Regions from separate parts of the Arthrobacter arnarulunnguaqae genome, predicted to be linked through region 3. Evidence: predicted binding sites of a transcription regulator. Region 3 holds the regulator's gene; each other region holds the start of a gene.

Region 1 (3,272 bases), on a different contig from region 3:
CCCAGGCCGATCGCCGCCTCGCCGAACTTGGCGCGGACGTTGCCGAGCAGGTCGCCGACGTGCTTGTCCCCGTTCCCGGCGCCGAAGATGTCCAGCAGCTCCTGCCCCCCGCCGGCGACGTCGCGCGAGAGCCCGGAGAACATCACGCCGGCGCGCAGGTAGGACGCGCCGGGCTCGAGCCGGCCGCGCATGGCGGCCACCGCGGCGCGGGTGAGGGCGATGGGATCGTTCGTGGGTTCCGGCAGCGGAACGCTGACGGACGGGAAGGACGCGGTTCCCGCGGCGAAGCGGCTGGTCCCCGCGGTCACCGTCAGCACCGAGGCCCGCTGTCCCTGGGCGGCCAGCCGGGCCGCCCCGCGCTGGGCGTAGACGGCCATGACCTGATCCATCTCCTCGGCGCTGGTGACCGGCGTGGAGAAGGAGCGGGAGAAGATGATCTGCTGCTTGTCGGCGCGCTCGTCCGCGTGGGGGATGCAGGGCGTCCCATTGAGCTCCAGGACGGTACGCTGCAGCACCACGGAAAAGCGCTTCCGGATGGCCAGCGGATCCGCGGCCCTCAGGTCGCCGATGGTGTCCACCCCGATCGCGTTGAGCCGCGCGCCGGTCCGCGCACCCACGCCCCAGAGCTCCGTCACCGGCACGCGCGACTGGATGCGCTCCACCTCCCGCGCCGGCAGCGAGGCCAGCGAGCAGGCGCCGCCCATGTTCGGGTTCTTCTTCGCGATGTGGTTCGCGAACTTGGCGAGCGTCTTCGTCGGCGCGATCCCGACGCACACCGGAACGCCGACGTGCCGAGCGACGGCGGCCCGGACGGTCCGCGCCGTCTCCAACAGCCGCGACTCCGCCTCCACGGGGTCCGCCGCCGAACCGGCCAACCCCAGGAACGACTCGTCGATCGAGTAGACCTCCTGCCAGACGCCGAAGCGCCCGATCACCTCCATCACCCGCGCCGACAGGTCGCCGTACAGCTCGTAGTTGCTCGAGCGTGCCACCAGCCCCCACGACGCGGCGGACGCCGAGATCTGGAACCACGGGGTCCCCGTCTTGATGCCCAGCGCCTTGGCCTCGGCCGAGCGCGCCACCACGCAGCCGTCGTTGTTGGAGAGGACGACGACGGGGCGTCCCTCCAGCGACGGATCGAAGACGCGCTCGCACGAGACGTAGAAGTTGTTGACGTCCACCAGCGCGATCTGTTCCCGCGGCCGCGCCCCGGCCCGGTCCTCGAACCGCTCCCCGTCAGACATGGTGCAGGCAGCGGGTCGCGACGCCCCAGACCGTCAGGTCCGCCAGCTCCGCGAGTTCGGTGCCCGGGCCGCCGTCGTCCGTGTCCAGCCGCGCGCCGCGCCCGGTGAGCCTCAGGCGGCGCACCACCAGCTCGCCGTCGAGGACCGCGACGACGACGGACCCGTCGCGCGGGGCGAGCGAGCGGTCCACGATCAACTCGTCGCCGTCGGAGATGCCGGCGGCGGCCATCGAGTTCCCGGCGACCCGCATGACGAACGTGCAGGTGCGGTCGCGGATCAGGTGGCGGTTGAGGTCGATCCCGCCCTGGAGGTAGTCGCGCGCGGGCGAGGGGAAGCCGGTCGCCTCGCCCGGCGCGCCGTCCTCCGGGTCCGGCGCGCCGCGCGGCGCGGGGTCCACTCCGAACACGCCACCCACCCCCTTAGAACATAGTTTCGAACTTTCAGAATACCACCGGGGAACGGAGTCCACGAGTGTCGCGTGCCAGTGGCGTGCGCCACGCGGGCGTACGATGACCGCAGTGGGCTCCGCCACTAGCGCCGGGCCCAAAACAAGAGGCCCGGAAGCCTTCCAGGGGCCCAGTAGTCCGGCGATCCCCGGCAGGTCCTGAACGACCCGCGGCACGGGCGCACCAAGGCCTTCCTGTCCAAGGTCCTGTACGCGTTCAGGAGTCCGCGTCCCCCAGTGTTCGGGCCACCGCGTCGGCGACGACGTCCGCCAGATCGCCGCGGCGTTCGAAGGACGCGAGCTACGCGTCGACGAGGTCGCCGGACAGTCCGGACCGGCTGGCCTGGAACTGCCAGACGCGCAGCACGTCCGACGGCGCGGGGACGGCTTCGCGTCCGGAGCGCCAATCGCGGGCGGCCGTTTCGACGAGGGCGCGGACGACGCCGGCAATCGTCGCCGCGTGCGAGGCGTCCGGGCAGACGTCGGCGACGCGCACCTCGACGGTGGGGACGCGGGCGGAGAAGCGGGCGTCGAAATACAGCATCCCCTCGTCTAGCGGGACGCCCGACTCCATCAGCCGTCCGATGCGCTCGCGGTAACCCGCAACTGACCCGAACACGTCGCTGGGACCCGTCATCGGCCACCTGCCCCAGGCCTGGTAGCGGTAGCTCGCGAACCCGGTGGGCCGGATCGTGGAACGGCGACGTCCCCAACGCCGCTCCGGTGGCGCCCGCCGCGACAGCGGCCTCCGCGGCGATGCGCCGGCCCAGACGGATCTCCTCCTCCAATCGCGCAACCTCGAGCGCCGGCGGCGAGACCACCTCGACCTGCTCCGCCTTGACCTCGAAGGCCAACTGGGGGACGTCCGTGGTCGCGCGCGGCCGCCCGTCCCCCTACCCGCCGACGTCGTCCATCACGTCCTCAGGTGCGACGCGCCATTGAGGTCCAGGATGGCGCCGGTGGCCCAGACCGCCCCGCCCGAGGCGAGGTAGTGGACCGCCGTGGCCACCTCCGCGGGGCTCGCGACGCGTCCCATCGGGTTCTGGGCCACGATGCCTTCGCCCTCCGGGCCGGCCAACCGGTCCGCCGTCCGTTCGGTGGCGACGAACCCGGGTGCCACCGAGGTCACGGAGATGTTGTGCGGGGCCAGGGACACGGCCAGCGACTGGCCCATCGCGTGCAGCGCCGCCTTGCTGGCCCCGTACGCCGGGTGCTCCGGCTCGCCGCGGAACGCCCCGCGGGAACCGATGTTGACGATGCTGCCGCCGTCGCCCTGCGCGATCATCTGCCGCGCCGCGCAGTACGCGAGGTTGGCCGCCCCCACGAGGTTCACGTCCAGCGTGGATTTCCAGGCCGCGCGCCATGCGTCGTAGTCGGTGGAGGCGACCGGATGCGGAACCATGGCGGCCGCGGCGCAATTGACGAGCACGTCGACCCGGCCGGCCCGGCGGACCGTCTCCTCCACGATGCCGAGCGCCCGGTCCGGATCGGTCAGGTCCCCGCCCACGCTCAGATGCCCCCGGCCCGGCAGGGCTGCCGTGGTCGCCTCCGCGGCTGCCCGGTTGGACGAATAGTGGGCGGCG
Region 2 (3,272 bases), on a different contig from region 3:
GAAAAGATCCGATCCGCCGGATACTGCACGGCGAGTCTTTCTGCCATAGTGAGCGCGATTCGCGCTTGTTCCCCCATGGAACATGACACTAGCTCTTGCCATTGATATCGGACAGCCAGGTGATCCGCCGATCTGATGAATAACGTAAAGCGGGTCTGGACCGTGGCGAATACGGCCCACTGCCAACCTCCCAGACCTTGCCCGTCCAAATTACGGCCCGCCTGGCCCACGCCGGCTTCGCCACTGTCAACGCCTCCTGAATCGCGACCTTATGCGTCCTTGAACCAGCCGTCGTTCCCGCGCAGGGTGCCACTAATCAAGCCGTCTGCGCCGTTGATGATGATGTCCAAGCCGGCGAATCCGCCGCGAGTTCTCCCAAGCCACATGAAGACAAGCCGACAGGGGCTGTCATGCCTACGATGGTGTTATTACAACCGAGAGGGATGGCCGTGAGCGACATGGGCAACAATCAGTTTGGCGGAGGCGCCGCGGACGCCGGGCGCTTGGCGCACGCGAGGAACAGGGCCTTGGCCGCTAGGGACCGCGCGGCGGGATTGGCCCGCGATCCGGAGATTCAGCGCAAGGCCAAGCAGGTGTTCGGCACGGCCCAGGAACTGTACAAGGTCGCGTCCGGGCCCGAGGCCAGAGTGGTCTACCGGAAGGTGGCCCAAGCCGTGAAGGAGACGTGGAAGCGCTGAATTGATGGACGCCCGTTAAGTCAATACCGTTGCCGCCCCGCTTCGGGCGTCCGCGCCATCGCCAACTCGAGTCGTAGGTCCAGAGTGGCGAGGAGGCGCCGCCGTCACCGTCGTGCCGTTGGCAAGGCGTCGGCGTCGTACGTTGCCTCGTGGTGGGCGACCGCACCGGCGTCGTTTTGTCGTGGTGTTGGCGTTCGGATCAGGCGTCGCGCGGCGGGCTCGTGGGGTCCGGGCGCGGGATCTCCGGCTCGGGCACGGGGGACGGGCCCGGGTCCGGCGCGGGGTCCGGCGAGGGTCCCGGCTCGGGCGAGGGCTCCGGCCCGGGCATCGGTTGGGGAAAGGGCGACGGATCCGGGAACGGTCGGCCGGGATCGGGCGTGGACGGGGCCGGCTCGGATGGTGGAATGCTCATCTGGATCTCCGTTCTGGGTGTGCTGCCGCTCTGCGCGGACGGCTGGTGCTCCGGGTTACGATCCTCGTCCGGTCGGGGATGCGCAAGGGATCGAAGGATCCGCCGCGGCCGCGACCCCACCGGCGGCGAACCGGGGGCCCTCGGTGGTTGTGGCGAGCGGCGATGGGCCACTCGACCTCCACAAGGAGCGGAGAAGTATCGGTTGTCCCCATTGGACCGGAAGCGATTCAAATCGAAGACATATTCGAACAAGATGGATGTATGACTTCCTCGGTGGCGGAGGTGACGACCCAAGGACCGGACTTCCGGTCGCTGGGGACTTTGGTGCGCGGAGCGACCGAGGCCTTCTCGTCCCACCCCTTGAGCCGCGATGAAATTGCTGCGCTGCTTCCCGAGATCGAGCGGTTGCACCACGAGGTCCAGCGTGCCCAGATTGTCGCGGCACAGGCCGCGGATCGTGAAAACATCACCCTGCTCGGCGCGGCGAAGGCGGCGGGCGGCCACGCCGAGTACAAGTCGACGGCCGACTATCTCGCCAAGACCCTCCTCATCAGCCAAGCCGAAGCACGCAAGCGCCTTCAGGTCGCCGACGCCGTCCTTCCGAGCAAGTCCCTGACCGGTGAAACGCTGCCCCCGAGGTATCCCGTCGCCGCGCGGGCCGTCGAATCGGGGGACTTGTCGGCCACGCTCGCCGGTCAGATTGCCGGAAAGCTCGCGCGCGTCACCCCCGTTGCCAAGCAGCTCCCGGAAGGCGGCCAGCGCGAACTCGATGCGATGGAGACGAGCCTCGTGGAAACGGCGCTTCAGGCCGGGCCGGAGACCATGCACAAGGTCGCGGACGTGTGGGAACTCCGTCTGGACCAGGACGGCAAGGAACCTTCCGAGGAAACCAAAAAACTCATGCAGGGCGTCTTCGATTGCGGACGCAAGTTCGGGATGCGCATCATCAAGCTGATCATGGACGACGCGCAGGCCGAACAGCTGCTGGCCGCCTGCGCACCGGCGGCCAATCCTCGCACCGGCCCTCGCAAGGCGGCACCCGACGCAACGGGGTCTCCGATCAGTGGACCGGAGGATGAGACTGACGCGGGGGCCGCCACCGCGTCAGAGCCAGAGACGCCCGACGCCGAGACTGGCGCCGTGACTGGCAGCATGGCCGACGCGGACACCTACGCCGAGACAGCCGACGGTGAAGCCGTGCAGGCGCCGGAGGATCCGCGCACCCGCCCCCAGCGTCTTTTGGACGGGCTACTCGGCGCGCTCGGCGTCGCGCTCGCCACGAACAAGCTTCCGCGCAACGGCGGCAACCGCCCGCAGGTCATGGTCATCATCGACTACCAGACTCTCCTCGGACAGGTCGCCGAGCGCGGGAAGCAGATTTCCGAAGCCGTCCACAGCGGCACCATCAACCCCCGGCACATCCGCCGGATGGCCTGCGACGCGGAGATCATCCCCGTCGTCCTCGGCAGCGCCGGACAAGTGCTTGACGCGGGTAGGTCCGAACGGCTATTCACCGAGGAACAGCGAAAAATCCTGTACGCGAGGGATCGAGGATGCACCTCGGCCGGATGCCCGGTGCCCGGCGACGCCTGCGAGGCGCACCACGTCGAATGGTGGTCGCGCGGCGGCCAGACCGACTGCTCGAACGGCGCCCTCGTCTGTCCTTTCCACCACCACCTGCTGCATGACGGGGAGTGGGAGATACGGATGATCAAAGGCGTCCCATTCTGGATCCCGCCAGCACGTGTGGACCCCGATCGACGGCCGCTTCGCAACACCTACTTCCATCCGGAGCTGCACCTTGCGCTCTTCGACTAGCACGGAGGTATCGTCTGCACATGGACATCATCCTGGTACCCGGATTCTGGCTGGACGCGTCCTCGTGGGACGAAGTGACACCGCCGCTGACGGCCGCCGGGCACCGCGTCCACCCACTCACCCTGCCCGGCAAGGATTCGGTGCACGCGCCACGCGCCGGCATTGGTCTGCGCGACCACATCGACGCCGTGACGGCCGTGGTCGATGGCCTGGACGGCGGCCCTGTGGTGTTGGTGGGGCACTCGGGCGGCGGGGCCATCATCCACGGCGCCGTGGACGCGAGGCCTGACCGCGTGGCGCGCGCCGTGTACGTGGACTGCGTCCCTCTCGGCGACGGCGGGCTC
Region 3 (3,272 bases):
TGATGCCCTCTGGGTTGAACGAGGAGCAGGCCGCCGCGGTGCGTCAAATCCGCGAGGCCGCGCGGGTGGCGCTCTCGGACTCCAAACCCGCGGGGAACGAGTCCGTCGACGGCGGCAGGCAGATGGCGCGTTCGCAACTCCAGTACCTCGCCGAGCAGTGCGACCGCTTCGAATCGGCCCAGGATTCCCGCGAGGTCCTGTGGGCATCGCGTTCCGGGACGTTCACTCCCGGACAGGGGTTCACCCAACCGGACGAATCCACTCCGGCGACCCTGAACGTCGCCCCGCTATCCGTCGCGGGCCGTCTGCGGGAGGGATTGTTCGACGGAAGGACGGTCATCCTGACGTCGGCGACACTCGCGATTGGCGCGGCCTTCGAACCGGTTGCCGGTTCGCTCGGCCTGCTGGGCGAAGGTGCCCCCAGCTGGACCGGAGTCGACGTCGGAAGCCCTTTCGACTATCCCCGCCAAGGCATGTTGTACGTCGCCAAGCACCTGCCGAAGCCGTCACGGAGCGTGTCGTCGGAGACGCTTGCCGAACTCGGGGATCTCATTCGCGCCGCGGGCGGGGGGACGCTCGCGTTGTTCTCGTCCCGTCGGGCAGCGGAGGAGGCCGCGGAGGCTTTGCGTCCGTTGGTTGACCAAGAGATCCTCTGCCAGGGCGAATCGGGTATGGCCGCCCTCGTCAAGCGGTTCGGCGAGGAAAGGGACACCTGCCTCTTCGGAACCATGACCCTGTGGCAGGGGGTTGACGTGCCCGGCCCGGCATGCCGCCTCGTGGTGATCGACCGCATTCCGTTCCCGCGCCCCGACGACCCGCTAGCCACCGCCCGGAGCAGGGACGTGGCCCGTCACGGCGGAAACGGCTTCATGGCAGTCTCGGCAAGCCACGCCGCCGTTCGTCTCGCCCAAGGGGCGGGACGACTGATCCGCTCCACCTCCGACCGGGGAGTGGTGGCGGTCCTCGATTCGCGGCTGGCCACAGAGCGGTATGGCGGCTTTCTCCGCGCCTCGTTGCCTCCGATGTGGGCAACGACGGACAAGAAGACTGTGCTGGGCGCGTTGGAGCGGCTTGCCGGTTCCTAGGTGCGTGCGGGCGGCGCCGGGCAACCGCTAGAGCGAACGCATCACCGAGACGACCTTTCCCATGATGGTCGCGTGGTCGCCCAGGATCGGCTCGTACTGGCGGTTTTGCGGCAGGAGCCACGTGTGCCCGTCGCGCTGCCGGAACGTCTTGACCGTGGCCTCGTCGTCCAGCAGGGCGGCGACGATGTCGCCGTTCTCGGCGTTCTGCTGGCGGCGCACCACCACCCAGTCACCGTCGCAGATGGCCGCTTCGACCATCGAGTCCCCGCTGACCTTGAGCATGAACAGCTCACCATGGCCCACGAGTTGGCGCGGAAGCGGCATGACGTCCTCCACCGTCTGGTCCGCAAGGATCGGTCCGCCGGCCGCGATCCGACCCACCAGGGGCACCATTGCGGTGTCCGACGACGTGCTCAGTTCCGCCACCGGCATTCCGTTGATGGCCATCAGGTTCGACTCGGCGGATTCCGCGGACACTTCGCCGTCGCTCAACGTCAGGGGCATCAGAATCTCCATGGCACGGGGACGCCGGGGGTCCCTGCGTATGTAGCCCAGCTTCTCGAGCTGTGCGAGTTGGTGGGTCACGCTCGAGAGACTGGCAAGGCCCACTGTGTCGCCGATCTCCCGCATCGACGGCGGGTATCCGTGATCGGCCACCGCGCGCTGGATGGTTTCGAGGATCTTCTTCTGCCTGATGGTCAGGCTCTTCGGTGTCCGCCGCGGCGCCCGATTCTCCATTGTGCTCATGCCCTGCCCCGTGCCTCTCGTCCCTGCGTTGCCGGATGCCCGCCCAACCTGTCGGTGCCCGGTGGTGAACTCAATCCCACTGGCTTCCTTTCCGCCAACGCTAGTGGAACGGAACCCGCTTTCAAAGGTTTGTTCGATCGTGTCTCGACAATCGTCGTCCAGGGATGCTAAAAATGGAACAGAACAAATTCGAAGATAAGTTCGAACAGGAGTTTCGAAGAGACGAAAGCCTGCCCCGAACCCGAACGGATTGGAACCTCCCGCGAAATCAGCGGGCGAAGCAACATGAAAGGCAAGTCATGGCTCAGATAGTGCTTCCCGCAGCTTTTGTTCCCCCGGCCCGCCCCGAGGCGAACGCGCCAGTCCACGCGGTCCGGTCCACGCAGGCATCGGTGCGGCTCACACGTCGCGGGCGTTTCCTGCTCATCGGACTCCCCGTGCTCCTGGGAGCCACGGCCTTGCTGGTGCTCCTTGGTGTATTCACGGCTCCCGTGATGGCCGCGGGTACCGGCGAAGCGACCCCCGTGCTAGCCGACACGGTGACGGTCTCCGAGGGGGAGACCCTCTGGGGGCTCGCGGCCGAATTCGCACCCAATCGCGATCCACGCGAGGTCATCTCCGAAATCGCCGAACTGAACAACCTGGCGGGTTCCAAGCTCGTTCCGGGTCAGGAACTGTTCGTCCCGACCGGCGGCTAGACGCCAACACCGCGCGGTCCCGACCGCACCTCCCGATCTGCGCCACTGGTCCGGCCCGCCCGGCAGTGCCCGTTTGTGACCGGCGCGGGGTCGCGGATTGGAGCCCTCCGTGAAGACGGCACTAGAATCGTCCGGTGAGTGATCAGCTTCGACGCCTGGCCAAACTACCGCTGCGGGACAATCTGAGGGGCCTCGAGCCCTACGGTGCGCCCCAGCTGGACGTGCCGATCCTGCTCAACGTGAACGAGAACACGCATCCCGTCCCCCCCGAGGTCAGTGCGGCGATCGCCGCGGACGTGGCAGCGTGCGCGTCGGGCCTGAACCGCTATCCCGACCGGGAGTTCACGGAACTCCGCGAACGGTTGGCGGCCTATCTCGGGCACGACCTCGACCCGTCCAACATTTGGGCCGGCAACGGCTCGAACGAAGTGCTGCAGCACATTCTCCAGGCTTTCGGTGGCCCGGGACGGACCGCGATGGGGTTCCCCCCCACGTACTCCATGTATCCGCTTCTGGCCAGCGGCACGGACACCGCTTACGCGGCAGGAGTCCGCGCCGACGACTTCGGCCTTTCGGCCGAGTCGGCGGCGGAGCAGGTCGCGGCCTCCGGGGCGAACATCGTTTTCCTCTGTTCGCCGAACAACCCGACAGGAACCGCACTGGGACTGGATGTCGTCGAAGCCGTCTACGACGCCGGCGAGGCCAATGATGCGATCGTCATTGTCGACGAGGCCTACGCGGA

What was found. The regulator LexA, encoded in region 3, represses DNA repair genes until DNA is damaged. The targets are predictions, from matches to a motif close to TCGAACANNTGTTCGA.
Region 1: the regulator LexA is predicted to act here: its motif matches at 1,665-1,680, upstream of ACHAAJ_RS13195 (LexA family protein).
Region 2: the regulator LexA is predicted to act here: its motif matches at 1,343-1,358, upstream of ACHAAJ_RS07390 (HNH endonuclease signature motif containing protein).

What each region holds. Positions count from the first base shown of each region.
Region 1 covers NZ_JBIMER010000017.1:40,002-43,273, reverse strand. The annotation lists gene ACHAAJ_RS13200 (Y-family DNA polymerase) at 1-1,244, opposite strand, end outside; gene ACHAAJ_RS13195 (LexA family protein) at 1,237-1,641, opposite strand; gene ACHAAJ_RS13190 (glutamate-cysteine ligase family protein) at 1,991-2,485, opposite strand; gene ACHAAJ_RS13185 (SDR family NAD(P)-dependent oxidoreductase) at 2,603-3,272, opposite strand, start outside.
Region 2 covers NZ_JBIMER010000006.1:4,186-7,457, forward strand. The annotation lists gene ACHAAJ_RS07380 (hypothetical protein) at 459-698, shown strand; gene ACHAAJ_RS07385 (hypothetical protein) at 898-1,110, opposite strand; gene ACHAAJ_RS07390 (HNH endonuclease signature motif containing protein) at 1,372-2,928, shown strand; gene ACHAAJ_RS07395 (alpha/beta fold hydrolase) at 2,949-3,272, shown strand, end outside.
Region 3 covers NZ_JBIMER010000001.1:176,717-179,988, forward strand. The annotation lists gene ACHAAJ_RS00785 (ATP-dependent DNA helicase) at 1-1,085, shown strand, start outside; gene lexA (transcriptional repressor LexA) at 1,113-1,832, opposite strand; gene ACHAAJ_RS00795 (LysM peptidoglycan-binding domain-containing protein) at 2,132-2,530, shown strand; gene ACHAAJ_RS00800 (histidinol-phosphate transaminase) at 2,665-3,272, shown strand, end outside.